One region of the Streptomyces sp. NPDC051664 genome, then DNA from elsewhere that is predicted to be linked to it. Evidence: riboswitches for the same ligand, from Rfam matches in the RefSeq annotation. Region 1 holds a riboswitch; each other region holds the start of a gene.
The links. A riboswitch is a leader RNA that binds a small molecule or an ion and turns the genes downstream of it on or off. The one in region 1 is predicted to bind cyclic di-AMP.

Region 2: it holds a riboswitch for cyclic di-AMP, as region 1 does, so the genes downstream of both, ACIA8E_RS16455 (NlpC/P60 family protein) here and ACIA8E_RS15205 (M23 family metallopeptidase) in region 1, are expected to answer to the same signal.
Region 3: it holds a riboswitch for cyclic di-AMP, as region 1 does, so the genes downstream of both, ACIA8E_RS19560 (transglycosylase family protein) here and ACIA8E_RS15205 (M23 family metallopeptidase) in region 1, are expected to answer to the same signal.
Region 4: it holds a riboswitch for cyclic di-AMP, as region 1 does, so the genes downstream of both, ACIA8E_RS25170 (transglycosylase SLT domain-containing protein) here and ACIA8E_RS15205 (M23 family metallopeptidase) in region 1, are expected to answer to the same signal.

What each region holds. Positions count from the first base shown of each region.
Region 1 covers NZ_JBITCU010000006.1:365,806-370,011, reverse strand. Annotated here, with positions in the region: gene ACIA8E_RS15215 (PrsW family intramembrane metalloprotease) at 1-225, shown strand, start outside; gene ACIA8E_RS15210 (aldo/keto reductase) at 230-1,174, opposite strand; gene ACIA8E_RS15205 (M23 family metallopeptidase) at 1,349-2,467, opposite strand; cyclic di-AMP (ydaO/yuaA leader) riboswitch at 2,479-2,631, opposite strand; gene ACIA8E_RS15200 (PP2C family protein-serine/threonine phosphatase) at 2,880-4,076, opposite strand.
Region 2 covers NZ_JBITCU010000007.1:232,593-236,798, reverse strand. Annotated here, with positions in the region: gene pcrA (DNA helicase PcrA) at 1-1,576, opposite strand, end outside; cyclic di-AMP (ydaO/yuaA leader) riboswitch at 1,834-2,000, shown strand; gene ACIA8E_RS16455 (NlpC/P60 family protein) at 1,999-3,153, shown strand; gene ACIA8E_RS16450 (hypothetical protein) at 3,249-3,602, opposite strand; gene ACIA8E_RS16445 (NlpC/P60 family protein) at 3,959-4,206, shown strand, end outside.
Region 3 covers NZ_JBITCU010000009.1:250,022-254,227, forward strand. Annotated here, with positions in the region: gene ACIA8E_RS19550 (cytochrome P450) at 1-603, shown strand, start outside; gene ACIA8E_RS19555 (transglycosylase family protein) at 709-1,644, shown strand; cyclic di-AMP (ydaO/yuaA leader) riboswitch at 1,945-2,115, shown strand; gene ACIA8E_RS19560 (transglycosylase family protein) at 2,119-2,817, shown strand; gene eno (phosphopyruvate hydratase) at 3,098-4,206, shown strand, end outside.
Region 4 covers NZ_JBITCU010000014.1:103,277-107,482, reverse strand. Annotated here, with positions in the region: gene dacB (D-alanyl-D-alanine carboxypeptidase/D-alanyl-D-alanine-endopeptidase) at 1-628, opposite strand, end outside; cyclic di-AMP (ydaO/yuaA leader) riboswitch at 2,139-2,324, shown strand; gene ACIA8E_RS25170 (transglycosylase SLT domain-containing protein) at 2,329-3,096, shown strand; gene ACIA8E_RS25165 (GNAT family N-acetyltransferase) at 3,226-3,840, opposite strand; gene ACIA8E_RS25160 (DinB family protein) at 3,899-4,206, opposite strand, start outside.

The sequences.
Region 1 (4,206 bases):
CTGGAGCTGTTGCACCATCTCTGGCAGCGCAGGGAGGTGGCCGGACCCGCGCTGACGTACGCGGCGCAGGCAACGGGCCGCCTGCGCCCCCGGTACATACCTGTGGGGCCGGCCCCGCACCCGCAGTACGGCGGCTACCGCCCGAACCCGTATCTGCCACCCCACGCCCAGCAGCCGTATGCCCGGCCGCCGTACGGCAGCGTCCCGCCGCCGCGCTCCTGGTGAGGGCTCAGGCCGATGCCTCGGTGAGCTCCGCCAGCTCCTGTTCGGTCAGCTGAAGGTCGGCCACCGCCACCAGGGCGGGCACCTGCTCGACCGTACGGGCCGAGGCGATCGGCGCGGCGACGGTCGGACGGGCGGCGAGCCAGGCCAGGGCGACGGTCGCGACCTCGGCGCCGCGCTCCTTGGCGACCTTGTCGAGTGCGGCCAGGACCTTCTGGCCGCGCTCCGACGCCAGGTACTGGCCGGCCTTCTCGGCCCGCGCGCTCTCCACCGACGCACCCGGACGGTACTTGCCGGTGAGGAAGCCCGAGGCCAGGGCGAAGTACGGGACGGCGGCGAGCCCGGCGCGGGCGGCCGTCTCCTGGAGCTCACCCTCGTACGTGTCGCGGGAGACGAGGTTGTAGTGCGGCTGCAGGGCGACGTAACGGGCGAGCCCCTCGCGCTCGGAGAAGTCCAAGGACGCCTGGAGCCGCTCCGGGCTGATGTTGGAGGCGGCGATCTCGCGCACCTTGCCGTCCTTCACCAGCTGGTCGAGGGCGGTGATGATCTCCTCGACCGGGACGGTCTCGTCGTCGAAGTGCGTGTAGTAGAGGTCGATGTGGTCGGTGCCCAGCCGGCGCAGCGACTCCTCGGCCGCGGCCTTGATGGTGGCGGCGGAGAGCCCCTTGTACGCGGGGTGGGCGCCGACCTTGGTGGCGACGACGATGTCGGAACGGTTGGAGCGTGCGGCGAGCCACTTGCCGATGACCGTCTCCGACTCGCCGCCCTCGTTGCCGGGGATCCACGCGGAGTACGCGTCAGCGGTGTCCAGGAAATTGCCGCCCGCCGCGACGTACGCGTCGAGTACGGCGAACGACTGCGTCTCGTCGGCGGTCCAGCCGAAGACGTTGCCACCGAGCGCGAGCGGGAAGACCTGGAGGTCGGAAGAGCCGAGCTTACGAAGAGAAGTCATAAATGGATCAACGGACTCCGCCGCCCCGGCTATTCCGTACCGGGGGATGAAAGTGGGTCCGCACGGGCATCCGCACCGGCGTCGCAAGTACCGGGTGACAGCGGACCGGCAGCCCTGACGTCGGGGGGGGCGTCAGGACCGCCGGGTTCGAGGGGCCGGAGAACCGGCGCGGGCTCAGACGGTGAGGCCCTTGTCGCGCAGCCAGGTCATCGGGTCGATGCCGGTGCCGTCCGGGGTGTGGACCTCGAGGTGGAGGTGGGGTCCGGTCACGTTGCCGGTGGCTCCGACACGGCCGATGGTTTCACCGGTGGTGACCTTCTGGCCGACGCTGACGTCGATCGACGACTGGTGGCAGAACCACAGCTCCGTACCGTCCTCGAGCTCCAGGACCGTGCGGTAGCCGTACGAACCGGACCAGCCCGCCGACTTGACGGTGCCGGTGTGGACGGCCTTGATCGGGGTGCCGGTCGGCGCCGCGAAGTCGAGGCCGGTGTGGTAGCCGGAGGACCACATCGAACCGGCTTCACCGAAGGTCGAGGTGATCGTGTACGAGGAGGTGGGGATGGCGTAGGAGGCGGCGAGCTTGGCAAGCCGTGCGGCCTCGGCCTTCGCCTTTGCCGCTTCCTCCGCCTTCTTCTTCTCGGCGGCGGCCTTGGCCTCTGCGACGTCCTGCTTCGCCTTGGCCTCGGCGGCGGCCTTCTCCGCCGCGGACTTCTCCTCAGCGGCCTTGATCTCCGCTTCGGCGGCGTTCTGCTGCTGCTCGGCCTGCTGGAGGATGCGGGCTCGCAGCGCCTCGCCGGCGTCGGTGGTGCCCTGCTCGGCCTCGGCGGTGGTGATGCCGGCACTGGTGAGCGGGGCGGTGGCAGCCGCGGACTTCGCCTGGTCGGTGGCGGACTCGTCGGAGAACAGGGCGCCTACGCCGGGAAGGGACTTGGCGTCGGGGAGGTTGTCCGCGAGGGAGTCGGGAAGGGAGATGGAGACCGGCGGCTTGCTCTGCGCGGTGGCCATGCCACCCGCGCCCACGGCCGCGATGACGCCGACTCCGAGCACCGTGGAGCTGCGGGCGAGCCCGTTGCGCTGCTTGACGACGCGGTGCCTGCCGCGTACGGGGCGGACGGACTCCTCGGTGGGGTTCCATTCCTCCCACGCCCGGTCGGTCTCACCGAAACCTTCGGTCGCGAACTCAGTGGTGAACTCGGCGCCGAAATCGGTTCGCTGCTCGGTTCCGTACTCGGTCGTGAAGTCGGAGCCGAACCGGGAGGGGGCTTCGGGGGCAGGCTTGTTGGACGCCACGGGGGCGCACTCCTTTCCTTCCTTCTCGCCTACCGGGTTAGCTGACGGGTTCGGAGCAGGAAGGTCTCCTACGGATCCCTCTGCCTCTCACGAGACACAGGTGTCCGATTCACCCCATGTAGGTGGTTCCCCGGTTCCCTTGCGGAATTCGGCGCTCGCGCACGGTGCCGCCACTGACGACGGCTGGGACAACCGCGCTGCGTTATCGAACGTTAATAGACGGACGGCTCCGATTCCAAGCCGTTCCCACTGATCGTTAACGGCTTTGGCCTGGACTTTACGGGACACAATCGGGCGGAAACGGGCGAGTTGATCGCCACTCGACCACCACCCGTTTTCTGACGTTGCATCAAATGTTATGCGGAGCGAGGCCTTTCGGTTACGCACGGTGGCATCGCCCTGCGAAGCCGCTTCACCGACTCAGCCCTTCCTCACTCGCATCCCGGCCCACGATCTTCACAGTCCTGCGCCGCTTCGGCTGCCCCTGCGCGGGACGTGCGACCGCGAGCAGCGCCATGTCGTCGGTGGACCTGCCGCCGGTGTGCAGCCGTACGTCGTCGGCCAGCGCGGACAGCAGCTCCTCGGGCCCGGGAAAGATCCGCCCGCGCAACCTGGCCGCGGGATCGTAGAAGACCCCCTGGACGTCGCGCGCCTCGGAGAGTCCGTCCGTGTACGCGAGCAGCGTCATCCCGGCGGCCAGCTCCCACACGTCGGCCCGGTCCGTCCACACCCCCAGGTCCATGCCGAGCGGCAGCGCAGGCACCGTCGGCGACAACACGTCCAGTGAGCCGTCGGGGTGGAGCAGCAGCGGCTCGGGGTGGCCGCGGTTGACGATCCGCACCTCGGCCGCACCGGGCGGGATCTCGGCGAGCACGGCGGTGACGAAGCCTTCGACCGGATCGATCCCGCCCTGCCTCGCCCCCTCCCGCGCCAGCGCCCGCTCCAGCCTCCGCGCCACACCCTCCAGCGAATCCTCCTGCTCGGCGGCCTCCCGGAACGCGCCGATGACCACCGCCACCGTCCCGACCGCTTCAAGCCCTTTGCCCCGCACGTCCCCGACCACGAGCCGTACGCCGTACGAGCTCTCCGCCACGGCGAACAGGTCGCCACCGACGAATTCATCCGCCTGGGCCGCCTCGTACCGCGCGGCGACATGGAGCCCCCCGATCCGCTCGGACGGCGTCGGCAGCACGGCCCGCATGGCGGTCTCCGCGATGACCCGCGCCGAAGCCAGCTGCTCGTTGCTGCGGCGTACGACCTGGTTGATGACGACGGCGAGGGCCGAGACCGTGATCACGGTGGAGAGCTCGATGGACGGCACGATGTGCAGCAGAGTGCCGCTGGACAACCTCAGTGCGAGGATCGAGAAAATCGCGGCGACGCCGGTAAGGACGGTGCTGGGCAGCGAGAAGAACGGTGCGGCGATCAACGGAGCGGCCACGAACATCGGCACGGCGGTGAAGGGCGGTGGGCTGAGGTAGTCGAACACGAGCCCACCGACGATCATCAGAAACGGCAGCGCACGGACGAACCACCAGGCCCCGCCGCGCACCACGGCACGCCCTCTGGCACGCCTCCTGGCCCGCCCCCCGCGCAGCTCCTTCGCCATCCCCACCTGTGGTCTCCTGCCCGGCGCGCCCTGTGCTGTCCTGGGCAGTGCGCCCTGTGGTCTCCTGCCCCGTGCACGCACGGGCTTTCCCTGCCCGGCACACGCACGGCTGTCCCGACCTGCACGCGCA
Region 2 (4,206 bases), on a different contig from region 1:
CGGCGTTGGCCGAGCGGGCCGCCATGCCGTACGCCTCGTCGACGCGGCGCAGCGCCTGCGGGAACGTGATCTTCTCGCGCAGCGACAGGGCGTCGATCATCGCCTCGGCGCGGTCGCCGATGCCGCGCTTCGGCACGTTCAGAATGCGGCGCAGCGGGACGGTGTCCTCGGGGTTGGCGAGGACCCGGAGGTAGGCCAGGATGTCCCGGACCTCCTTGCGCTCGTAGAAGCGCACGCCGCCGACGACCTTGTAGGGCAGGCCGACGCGGATGAAGATCTCTTCGAAGACACGGGACTGTGCGTTCGTCCGGTAGAAGATGGCGACATCGCCCGCCTTGGCGTCGCCCGCGTCGGTCAGCCGGTCGATCTCGTCGGCGACGAACTGCGCCTCGTCGTGCTCGGTGTCGGCGACATAGCCGGTGATCCGGGCGCCCTCGCCCGCGTTCGTCCAGAGGTTCTTGGGGCGGCGGCTCTCGTTGCGTTCGATGACCGCGTTGGCCGCGGAGAGGATCGTCTGCGTGGAGCGGTAGTTCTGCTCCAGCAGGATCGTTGTCGCGTTCGGGTAGTCCTCCTCGAACTGGAGGATGTTGCGGATGGTCGCACCGCGGAAGGCGTAGATCGACTGGTCCGCGTCACCCACGACGCACAGCTCGGCGGGGGCGTCGGCCGGTCCGGCCGGGCCCACCAGTTCGCGTACGAGCGTGTACTGCGCGTGGTTGGTGTCCTGGTACTCGTCGACGAGGACGTGCCGGAAGCGGCGGCGGTAGTGCTCGGCGACATCGGGGAACGCCTGGAGCAGGTGGACCGTCGTCATGATGATGTCGTCGAAGTCCAGTGCGTTGGCCTCGCGCAGCCGGGACTGGTACATCGCGTAGGCCTGGGCGAGCGTCTTCTCGAAGCCGTCCGCGGCCTGCCCGGCGAAGGTCTCCTCGTCGATCAGCTCGTTCTTCAGGTTCGAGACCTTCGCCGTGAACGACTTCGGCGGGAAGCGCTTCGGATCGAGGTCCAGATCGCGGCAGACCAGGGCCATCAGCCGCTTGGAGTCGGCGGCGTCGTAGATCGAGAACGACGAGGTGAAGCCGAGCTTCTTCGACTCGCGGCGCAGGATCCGTACGCAGGCGCTGTGGAACGTCATGACCCACATGGCGTTGGCGCGCGGTCCGACGAGCTGCTCGACGCGCTCCTTCATCTCGCCCGCGGCCTTGTTGGTGAAGGTGATCGCCAGGATCTGGCCGGGGTGCACCCCGCGCTCGGCCAGCAGATGGGCGATGCGGTGGGTGAGCACCCGGGTCTTGCCGGAGCCGGCCCCGGCGACGATGAGCAGCGGCGACCCAGCGTGCACGACGGCGGCGCGCTGCTCGGTGTTCAACCCGTCGAGCAGGGCGGCAGCGTCGATGACGGGGCGGTGGGCGCCGTCCCGGTAGTACGCGTCCCTGGGCGGCGGGGGCACGTCGAACACGCCCGCGAAGAGGTTCTCCGGCACCGCTTCGGGTGCGGAGTCCTCGGGGGGCGGCGGGGGCTCTTCCTCCGAGTGCTGGAGGCCGGCCAGGAAGCTGTCGTCAAAGAGGCTGCTCATCGCTTGACGAGTCTAGGCCGCCGCACCGACACCGTGCGGCCGCATGGCGAACCGCACCCGGCGCACGGGCACATACGGAGAGCGCACAGCCACACCGCGTAAGGGAGGAGGGGTCGCCCGGCCCGCATCCCCATCCCCGTCGCCAAGGTCACGAAAATGTATCGGGCATATCGAACATCAACCTTCACAGCAGCACCACGGGTTGGCTAGCGTGCTCGGTCGGGCGGCCCGTACCCCCTGAGGCGAACCACGCCGAGCGGGCTCCCGCGCCGAATCCGGGCTGCCCTCGCGGAAGTTCGGAGCCGGGGACCCACACGCATCACCGGGGTGAATCGGTCCATATCTACACATCCGGACCGTAGGGCAGCCTTCCGTTCCGCCCGAACCCGACAGCTAACCCGGTAGGCGGTCCACGGAAGGAGATGCCGGCCTTGGCGTCGCATCGCAAACCGCGCACCCGGGTGCGCTCCACCACGCCCGCCGTCGGGCTCACGACGGCCGCCCTGGCGGGTGTGACCCTGCTCTCCACGCAGAGCGCCACGGCCGCCCCGGCCTCGCCGAAGCCCAGCATCGAGGACGTACAGAAGAAGGTCGACGACCTCTACCGGCAGGCGGGCACCGCGACCCAGCAGTACAACCAGGCGAAGGAGGCCTCCGCCGCACAGCGGGGCAAGGTCGACGCGCTGCTGGACGAAGTCGCAAAGCGTGCCGACAAGCTGAACGATGCGCGCAGGACGCTCGGAAACTACGCGGCGGCGCAGTACCGCACCGGCTCCATCGCACCGAGCGCCACCTTCTTCCTGGCCGACGACCCGCAGTCGTACTTCGACCAGAACCAGCTGATGGCACGGATGGCGGGCCGGCAGCAGAAGGCGGTCACGGACTTCCGTACGCAGCAGGCCGCGGCGTCGAAGAAGCGCGCCGAGGCGACGAAGAGCCTGGAGACGCTCACCGAGTCGCAGGCCACGCTGCGGACCAGCAAGGAGAACGTCCAGAAGAAGCTGGGCGAGGCCCGCGCGATGCTGTCGAAGCTGACGGCCGAGGAGAAGGCGCGGCTCGCGGCGCTGGAGCGCAAGAAGGAAGCGGAGGCCAAGCGCAAGGCCGAGGAGCTGGCCCGTCAGCAGGCAGCCGCCAAGGCCGAGGCGGACCGCAAGGCCGAGGAGGCCGCGAAGCAGGCCGGAACGGGCGGCGATACGGGAACGGCGACCGGATCGGACAGCAGCGCCACCACGAAGGCCGACAAGGTCCTCACCTTCGCCCGCGCCCAGTTGGGCAAGCCGTACGTCTGGGGCGCGACGGGTCCGTCGTCTTACGACTGCTCGGGGCTGACCCAGGCCGCCTGGAAGGCGGCAGGCGTCGACATCCCCCGTACCACCTGGGACCAGGTGGAGATCGGCACACGGATCGCGACGGCGGATCTGCAGCCGGGCGACCTCGTCTTCTTCTACGACGACATCAGCCACGTCGGCATCTACAAGGGCGACGGCATGATGATCCACGCTCCGAAGCCGGGCGCGAACGTCCGCGAGGAGTCGATCTACTACATGCCGATCTACGGCAGCGTGCGGCCCGCGTAGCCGCGGCCCCGGACAGCAACGAGCCCCCGCCGGAAGGATCCGGCGGGGGCTCGCGCCATGAAGGACAGGGACCGGCCCGGGCGGCAGCGGTCGGCTCAGGTCCAGAGTGTCGCGATGAAGATGTTGGCGACCGTCAGCCCGCCGACCGCCGCGAAGGCGCCCTTCTCGACCTTCTCCTCGTCCCGCTTGACGTACACCAGCGCGAGGATCACGACCAGGACCGCCAGCTTCACACCGATCTTGATGTTGTTGACCGGCTGGTCGTCCGCCTGGTTGAGCCCGACCAGTGCGATACCGGTGACCAGCATGGTCAGCGCACCGTGCAGCATCGCCGGGACGAAGCGGGCCGTGCCCGCCCCCATCGCCTTCATCTGGGTCAGGAAGCCGCCCAGGAGTGCGGCGATACCGATGATGTGCAGCGCGACGAAGACATTGATGAGTACGTCCATGGGGCCGCAGCCTAGCCGGGGCCATAGCACCGCTCTCCGGCGAGGTGGGGGCTCCTTGGTGTTTCACTTATATCTGCACCAATTGCCTGACTTTGGTGCGTTTTCTCCGATCACTTGATGACATCGCCGCGCCAAATTCGGGCAATAGCCGTCATTACGACTCTTCCTCGTGCCCCGGGTTTAGCGTCCCTATCCAGGTGACCGGCTTCACCGGCGCTCCGCACCCGGGCGGCGGCCCGGTCACCCCGCCGAAGAGTCCGGCGGCGCGCGGCTCCCCCTGCCGGCGTCGCCGCCGGACCTCCGCGGGCCCGCCGGTAGGCCCCGACGGGCAGTCGACAGCAAGGAGCCCCGCCCCCGTGGCAGCGCATCGGAAACCCAAGCAGCGCCCGTGTACCGGCTCTGCTGCCCGCACCGCAGCCACCCTCGCGTTCGCCGGGGCCGCAACCGCTGCCGCCCTGCCGGGCGCCGCACACGCCGATCCGCAGCTCACCCCCGCCCAGGTCAAGGCCAAGGTGGACCGGCTGTACCACGAGGCGGAGGTCGCCACCGAGCAGTACAACGGCGCGAAGGAGAAGGCGACCGCCACCGTCAAGTCCCTGGGCGC
Region 3 (4,206 bases), on a different contig from region 1:
GAGCACCTCACCGAGAACGAGGCCGCCGCCATGGCCTTCATCCTCCTCTTCGCCGGCTTCGAGACGACGGTCAACCTCATCGGCAACGGGGTGTACGCCCTGCTGCGCAACCCCGAGCAGCGGGAGCGGCTGCAGCGTTCGCTCGACGCGGGGGAGACGGGGCTGCTGGAGACCGGCATCGAGGAACTGCTGCGGTACGACGGCCCGGTGGAGCTGGCGACCTGGCGGTTCGCCACCGAACCGCTGGTGCTCGGCGGGCAGCGGATCGCGGCGGGCGACCCCGTACTGGTGGTGCTCGCCGCCGCGGACCGGGATCCGGAACGGTTCGCCGACCCCGACACGCTCGACCTCTCCCGGCGTGACAATCAGCACCTCGGCTACGGTCACGGCATCCACTACTGCCTGGGGGCGCCGCTCGCCCGGCTGGAGGGACAGGCCGCGCTGGCCACGCTCCTGAGGCGCCTCCCGGACCTGCGCCTTGCGGTGGAACCTACCGATTTGCGGTGGCGCGGGGGGCTCATCATGCGCGGACTGCGCACTCTTCCCGTGGAGTTCCATCCCGGACATTGCTCCGGTGAAGGTGACGCTCTGTCAACTCCGTGACTTTCACGTGATCTGTACTGCATCGACTTGTGACAAGCGTTCGACTGCCGCTACGTTCACCGTTCGACTCACCAGTCACTTGTCAGTCACACGGAAGGCAACCCCATGGGCTCCGCGAACGGCAGACACCGTCGCCCTCGTCAGGCACCCGCCATCGTCGTCGCCGCAGGCGTCACCGGCTCTGCCATCGCCATCCCGCTGCTCGGCGCGGCCGGTGCGCACGCGGCCGACGCCACGACCTGGGACCGGGTCGCCGAGTGCGAGAGCGGCGGCATGTGGAGTGCCGACCTCGGCAACGGCTTCTACGGCGGTCTCCAGTTCTCGCAGGACACCTGGAAGTCGTACGGCGGCGAGGCGTACGCCTCGCGTGCCGACCTCGCCAGCCGCTCGCAGCAGATAGCGGTCGCCGAGAAGGTCCTCGACGACCAGGGGCCACGGGCGTGGCCCAGCTGCGCGGTGATCTCCGGGCTCACGGTGGACGGGACGCTGCCGGGTGTCGACCCGGGAAGCCTGCTGTCGGCCGACCCGACGGAGAGTGCGGACCCGTCCGACGAGGCGTCGGACGAGGCGAGCGCCACGGGCGGATCGAAGTCGTCGTCCGCCAAGTCGTCGGAGAAGTCGTCCGGCGAGACGTCGGGTCGGACGTCGGGCCAGGCATCGAGCGAGCCGTCGGCCGATGTGCCGGATACGTCGGGTTCAACCGACTCGTCCCGCTCGCCCGGTTCTTCCGGCAGCGAGACGGGCGGTAAGCATCGTGGCGCGCCGGCCCCCGAGGTGAGCCAGGGCATGGGACCGGGCGGTGACCGAGACTCGGGCCGCCATGCTTCCCGCGGTAACAGCGACGGGCGCGACACGCGCGACTCGGCCGCCGACGGCACATACACCGTTCGGCCGGGCGACAACCTCTGGGCGATTGCTGATGCACAGAAGGTTCATGGCGGATGGCCGGCGCTCTACGAGGCCAACAAGAGTGCTGTCGGCGACGACCCGGATCTCATTCTTCCTGGCCAGAGCCTCGATCTCGGTGTGAAGGCGGAGTGAGACCGGTCTGATCAACGGCTTAAATCACCCCAGAAATCGGGGTAGTTCAGAGGCCTATGTCCACTTATGCGTAAGTGAGACATGGGTCTCTTTGCGTTAATCGGCGTGTCTCGTCTGCCAGGCCTGTCCGCATTGCCCCCCACCTGCGAAAACGATGAACGGCCGGACGTGGGTAGGGGATGATTGTCAGTTATGTCCGTCTTTGAATGTGGGGGTTGCGTGCGTTTACGGTCGGAACCGCTCGCACCGCGGGCCCCGTCGACCGTCACGCCGAATCCTGCCGTCGGTCGAAGGGAACAGACGCGTAAAGCGCCGTAGGCAGGAGCGGGGGACCCAGGTAAGCGCCGGGCCCGATGGTCGAAAGACCGTCAGGACCGGCTTGGGGTGAAGTCGCACGCTAGGACATGCGACCGGGCAACTCACTTGGCCCGAACCCGACAGCTCACCTCGTAGGCGTCGGTGAGGAGAAGTTGCATGCTGCTGAACAGCAAGGGCAAGCACCGTCGCCCGTCCAAGGCCGTCCGTGTGGCCACGCTCGCCGGTGTCGCCGGTGCCGCCATCGCCGTTCCCCTGATGGGTGCCACGGGCGCCTCCGCCGCCTCCGTCGCCACGTGGGACGCCGTCGCCCAGTGCGAGTCCGGTGGTAACTGGTCCATCAACACCGGCAACGGCTACTACGGCGGCCTGCAGTTCTCGCAGTCCAGCTGGGCTGCCGCCGGCGGCACGCAGTACGCCCCGCGGGCCGACCTGGCCACCAAGGCCCAGCAGATCGCCATCGCCGAGAAGCTCCTCGACATGCAGGGTCCGGGTGCCTGGGGCTGCGCCGGCGCCGGCAACCTGACCAACGACGGTGTCGACCCGGGCGTCGACACCGGCTCCGCCGCCGCGAAGCCGGCCGCACCGAAGCCGGCCGAGCACACCGAGGCCCCCACCGCCTCCCGCTCGGACCGCGGCACCGCCCCCGAGGCCGCGAAGACCGTCACCACGCCGACCGGACAGAAGGTCGCGAAGGGTGACGGCGAGTACAAGGTGAAGGCCGGTGACTCGCTCAGCAAGATCGCCGAGGCGCACAAGGTGAAGGGCGGCTGGCACCAGCTGTTCAAGCTGAACAAGAACATCGTCAAGGACGCCGACCTGATCTTCCCGGGTCAGCAGCTCCACCTGACGAAGTAGTACGAGCCTCAGCAGAAAAGCTCTCTCCTCCCTGAGCACCTCGACCCGGCGCGGATTCCCCCGTACGCGCCGGGTCGGGGTTTCTGCGCTCACCGTTCGACTGTTGTGGTTACTGATCAGTAGATTTCTGAATTTTGCCCGTCTACGGGTGCCCTTGGGTCCTTTTTCGTCCCAGGAGACGGGCGGTCGCCGAACGCAGTGGGCCAAGGCGGTTAGGCTCTTGGCGCAAGGCCAAAGCGACCCTGCACAACCAGCGTCATATCCCAGAAGGAGATGCCTCGTGCCGTCCATCGACGTCGTCGTAGCCCGGGAAATCCTCGACTCCCGCGGAAACCCCACGGTCGAGGTCGAGGTTGGCCTCGACGACGGCAGCACCGGCCGTGCTGCCGTTCCGTCCGGCGCCTCCACCGGTGCGTTCGAGGCCATTGAGCTTCGCGACGGTGACCCCAACCGTTACCACGGCAAGGGCGTCGAGAAGGCCGTCCTCGCCGTGATCGAGCAGATCGGCCCGGAGCTCGTCGGCTACGACGCGACCGAGCAGCGGCTGATCGACCAGGCGATGTTCGACCTGGACGCCACCGAGAACAAGGGCTCGCTCGGCGCCAACGCCATCCTCGGCGTCTCGCTGGCCGTCGCGCACGCCGCCTCCGAGGCCTCGGACCTGCCGCTGTTCCGCTACCTCGGTGGCCCGAACGCGCACCTGCTGCCCGTCCCGATGATGAACATCCTCAACGGTGGGTCGCACGCCGACTCCAACGTGGACATCCAGGAGTTCATGATCGCCCCGATCGGCGCGGAGTCCTTCTCCGAGGCCCTGCGCTGGGGCGCCGAGGTCTACCACACGCTGAAGAAGGTCCTGAAGACGAAGGGCCTGTCGACCGGTCTCGGCGACGAGGGCGGCTTCGCGCCGAACCTGGAGTCGAACCGCGCCGCCCTGGACCTCATCCTCGAGGCCATCAAGGAGGCCGGTTACGCCCCGGGCAAGGACATCGCGCTCGCGCTCGACGTCGCCGCCTCGGAGTTCTACAAGGACGGCAAGTACGAGTTCGAGGGCAAGTCCCGCTCGGCCGCCGAGATGACCGAGTACTACGAGGAGCTCGTCTCCGCGTACCCGCTGGTCTCCATCGAGGACCCGCTGTACGAGGACGACTGGGCCGGCTGGAACGTCATCACCCAGAAGCTCGGCGCCAAGGTGCAGATCGTCGGCGACGACCTGTTCGTCACCAACCCGGAGCGTCTGGCCCGTGGCATCGAGGAGGGCTCCGCCAACGCCCTGCTCGTCAAGGTCAACCAGATCGGTTCGCTGACCGAGACCCTGGATGCCGTCGAGCTGGCCCAGCGCAACGGCTTCAAGTGCATGATGTCCCACCGCTCCGGTGAGACCGAGGA
Region 4 (4,206 bases), on a different contig from region 1:
GGGTCACCGAGAGGAGCACGGTGCCCGCGTCGTAGTCGGTGTCCGGGGCCACCGTCAGTGGAGAGATCTGCGACGAGTAGTAGGCGGACTCGTCGTCGGCCGCCCAGGACGCGCCCAGCCGGTTGCTGTCGAACCGGGTGTCGTCAGCGACCAGTCGGCCGGTGATCCGGCGGATCCCGGATGCGGCGACCGTGGCGGCCAGCCGGTCGTAGTCCTCGGCCAGCATCGTGGGGTCGCCGGTGCCGCGAAGATACAGGTCGCCCCGGACCACGGACCCGTGGCGGGAGCCGTCCGCGAGTACATCGGTGCTGAACCGGTAGTCGGGGCCGAGCAGCGCCATGGCCGCGGTCGACGTCAGAAGCTTGGTACTGGATGCGGGCACCAGGCGGCCGTCGCCGTTGCGTTGATAGAGCGTCTGCCCGGTTTCGGCGTCCCTGACGACGACTCCGGCCTGGGCGCCGTTCAGCCGTGTGTCGCTGAGAATCTGGTCAAGGGTCTGCGACAGGCCGGGCGCCGGGGCGTCGGCCCCGGCCGGGGCTCCTGAGGTGGCGGTGAGTGCCAGGCTCGCGGCGACGGCCCAGAGCAACGCCCGATGGCGGAATCTTCGGTGAATCGTTGGCATGCGCATGGAAAGAGATGATCAGGCATCCGGATCCTAGGCGGAAGGCCTACGTCGTTCGGATCCGGGGGCAACCGGGTCGGGGTGCAAAGGGGAGGCAGCTGGACCGGAGCCCTACTCCTGTCCGCAACCGGTACAGCTGCCCGTTCATGCAGTGAACAGGGTGGATCTGGAGGGAATCTGATGAGGATTCAGGGGGCATTGACTGATTCGACCGTCCCGGAATGCACCCTGCCCCCGCTCCGTCGCAACGTACCTGATGCGCGACGGAATTTATGCCGGGCCGAATCGATTACGAGGGCCGCGCAATGTGGGAACACAGCAGGCGTCAAGGGGTAGCGAGCTCATTCCGACTTACGGGGCGTGATTCAACACGGCGTCTCCTGTGATGAATCGATCGAGTTGGACAGGATTATGGGTGGAAGGAGTCGAGTGGTGGAATGTGCGTCTCTCGACTCCGTGGCACTTCCCCTTCTTCCAGCGATCTCTGTATCAACGCAGGGCGGCAAGTGGGGGGTTACCGTATTGCTTCCGGGGCGGGCGTGCGCACACCGCTGGTTTCGACGCGCAGGATCAGGATGGTTCGCATGAGCAGCCGAGGCGTCGACTGTCATCAAGAGCTGTCCCGCAACGCCGAGCAGAGGTCTCGCTGCATTGCTGCGGCCTGCCGTGTGACCGATTCCTGATTCCTCCGCGAAGCGGACGGGCCCAAGGGGTACTCGTCCGAAGAGGATGAAGAGAGGGATCTTGCGAAGCTCGCCCGCTTTGTTGAGAAGCTGAAGAAGATCGATTCAGCAGCCTTCGAAGGCTACGTCGGGTTCATCCGGCCGGAGCCCCTCGACATCCCTTAGCGATGGCGATCACGATGCGCCTCGTCCGGACGCCCGGTATGCAGCAAGCCGGTGGGCCGGGCGATGCTTCGCGGCGAGAGCGACACGGAGATCAGCCCCCGGCCCTCCATCGCCGGCACGCCGCTTGCGCTTCCGGACGGCCCCGGTGGGCGGGCAGGGCGTTTGCGCACCGTGACGGCCATGCCGAAGGCGTGCGGCACCTCCTGCGCCCATCGGGACCGTCGTTCGTGTGAGCCTGCGCGACCTGGCCGGAGTGCGGCCGCCTGTGCGCCGCAGCCGGTGGAGATGCGTGACGCGCTGTCGCCTCCCGCGGGGGGACGTCCGCCCCGACGAGGCGAAGGCATCGCTCGGCCGCCCGCCAATGTCTCGAATGTCCCAATTTTGGCAATAGAGATAAATTGCTCTCTTTGCTGGCGAATGCATGACTCGCACAGGCCGAGGTCCTGCCTGTCGGGCAAATCGCCCTTTTCGGACTAAGTGGCGAGAGTCACTTTCCGGGACCGCGGACGCGACGGCGTACCGCTCGGTTCCCTTCTGCGCGAAGGAATTTGGCTTCGCGGGCGGGCATGGATTGCCGATAATTCCCCGACTCGATCTTGTAAATGAATTGTGATCGAAAAGTGGGGGCTTGTTCAGGTCGGAGTTTCTCGCTTACGGTCACCGTCAATCCGGATGGAACGCCGAATCCTGCCGCCGTCCGGGAATCCGACCACTCACGTACGGCAGGAGCGGGGGACCCAGGTAAGCAGCCGATCCGGTATCCGGAACGGCTAGGGGTGAAGCCGTATTCCCATACGGCCAGGCAACTCCAGCCTGAACCCGACAGCTCACCTCGTAGGCGCCGGAGAGGAACGCATCATGCCCGCAACGGGTAACCACCGTCGTCGTAAGTCCGGTTCGCTGACTCGCGGCTTCATCGCCGTGGGCGCGGGCGGAGCCGCTCTCGCACTTCCTGTGATCGGTGCGACCGCTGCCTCGGCAGCGCCGGCGCAGTCCGTCGCCACCGTCGCAAAGACTGTGGCGCCTGCTGCGGCCCCTGCCAAGGGAATTTCCGCCGCGAAGGCTACGCCCTCCGTCTATTCCGTGATAGCCGGTGACACCCTTTACAAGATCGCCACTGGGCATTCCGTGACTGGCGGCTGGCAGCAGCTGTACCAGGACAATCGCGAGGTCATCGGAGCCAACCCCGCTCTGATCAGCCCGGGCATGAAGCTGACCCTCGGTGCCAAGGCCGAGACCGCGGCTGTCGAGTCCAAGCCGGCCGCGAGCAGTGCCACTCCCGCCGCCGTGAAGCCCGCGACGTACACGAACGACCTCGACGGCTGGATCAAGGAGTCGCTGGCCGTCATGGCGCAGCACGGCATCCCCGGCAGCTACGACGGCATCCACCGCAACATCATGCGCGAGTCCTCGGGCAATCCCAAGGCCATCAACAACTGGGACTCGAACGCCGCCAAGGGCACGCCGTCCAAGGGGCTCCTGCAGGTCATCGACCCCACGTTCAAGGCCTACCACGTGCCCGGCACGTCGATGGACCCCTACGACCCGGTCGCCAACATCACGGCCGCGTGCAACTATGCCGCCGCCAAGTACGGTTCGATCGACAACGTGTTCGGGGCGTACTGACGCCCGGTTGCGTTGATGCCGGTTCAGGAGTGACGGGTGGCGAGGTCCGAGGGGGCCTCGCCACCCGTTCCTGTCTCTGCCCGATGGATGCACACGCGACCGCCGCGATCAGCGGCGCGCGGGCGACCATCAGAAGTCGATCCGCATGACGGCCCGCCTGAGTGTGGGCCTGCTCACCTCGACGAACCCTGCGTCGGCGAAAACGTCACGGCTGCCGACGTGGAGTTCGCCCCAGGTGATTTCCACCCCTGGCCGCGTGATCATCGGGTAGCCCTCGATCGCGCGGGCCCCGCGGTCGCGCGCGAAGCCGATCGTGGCGCGCGCGAGTGCGTACGTGATGCCGCGCAGACGGAAGCCCTTGCGGGTGACGAAACAGGTCACGGCCCAGACGCTGTCGTCGGTCCTGTCCTCCTGCCGTCCGGTCCAGGGGACGCGGGCGCGGAGCAGGCGGGGGTAGGACGTCCGGGGCTCGATCGCGCACCATCCGACCGGCTCGTCGTCCAGATAGGCGACGAGACCGCTTGTCGAAGGAGCACCGGCATTTCCGCAACCGGTCTGCTCACGCAGGCGCTCGGCACGTTCGGCCAGGGGGACCGAACCCCACTGGGAGCCCCTGATCTTGAAGCGCTGGCACTGGCACATGGACGGATAGTCCGTGGTGCCGAAGATCGTCTGCAGGTCGTCCCACGATGCTTCGTCGGCGGGGACGATAGCGAGCTGGTCATCCGAGATCGGCTGGGCCATGCCTGACATCATCACCACCCCGCCGCTACCGGAACCGGCCTGTCCGAGAGTGTCGGTTTCATCGTGGCGGGTCCTCTCCGACGAGCCCGTCGATGGATTCGCGGATGAGGTCGGCGTGTCCGACATGGCGTGCGTACTCCTCGATGAGGTCGATCAGCAGACGCCGGAGACTGGGTGACTGCCCGCGGGAGTTGGTGAACGCCGCGAGGTGTCCGACGCCATGCTCGGCCAGCGCCTGCCGGACGTTGGCGCGGGAGCGGACCGCAGTGTCCTGCCAGAGCGCCATGAGCTGCTCGGGGGTGTCCCCGGCGGCCGAGGACCACTCCCAGTCGGGATCGGCGTCCCAGTCCACCGTGTCCCACGGGG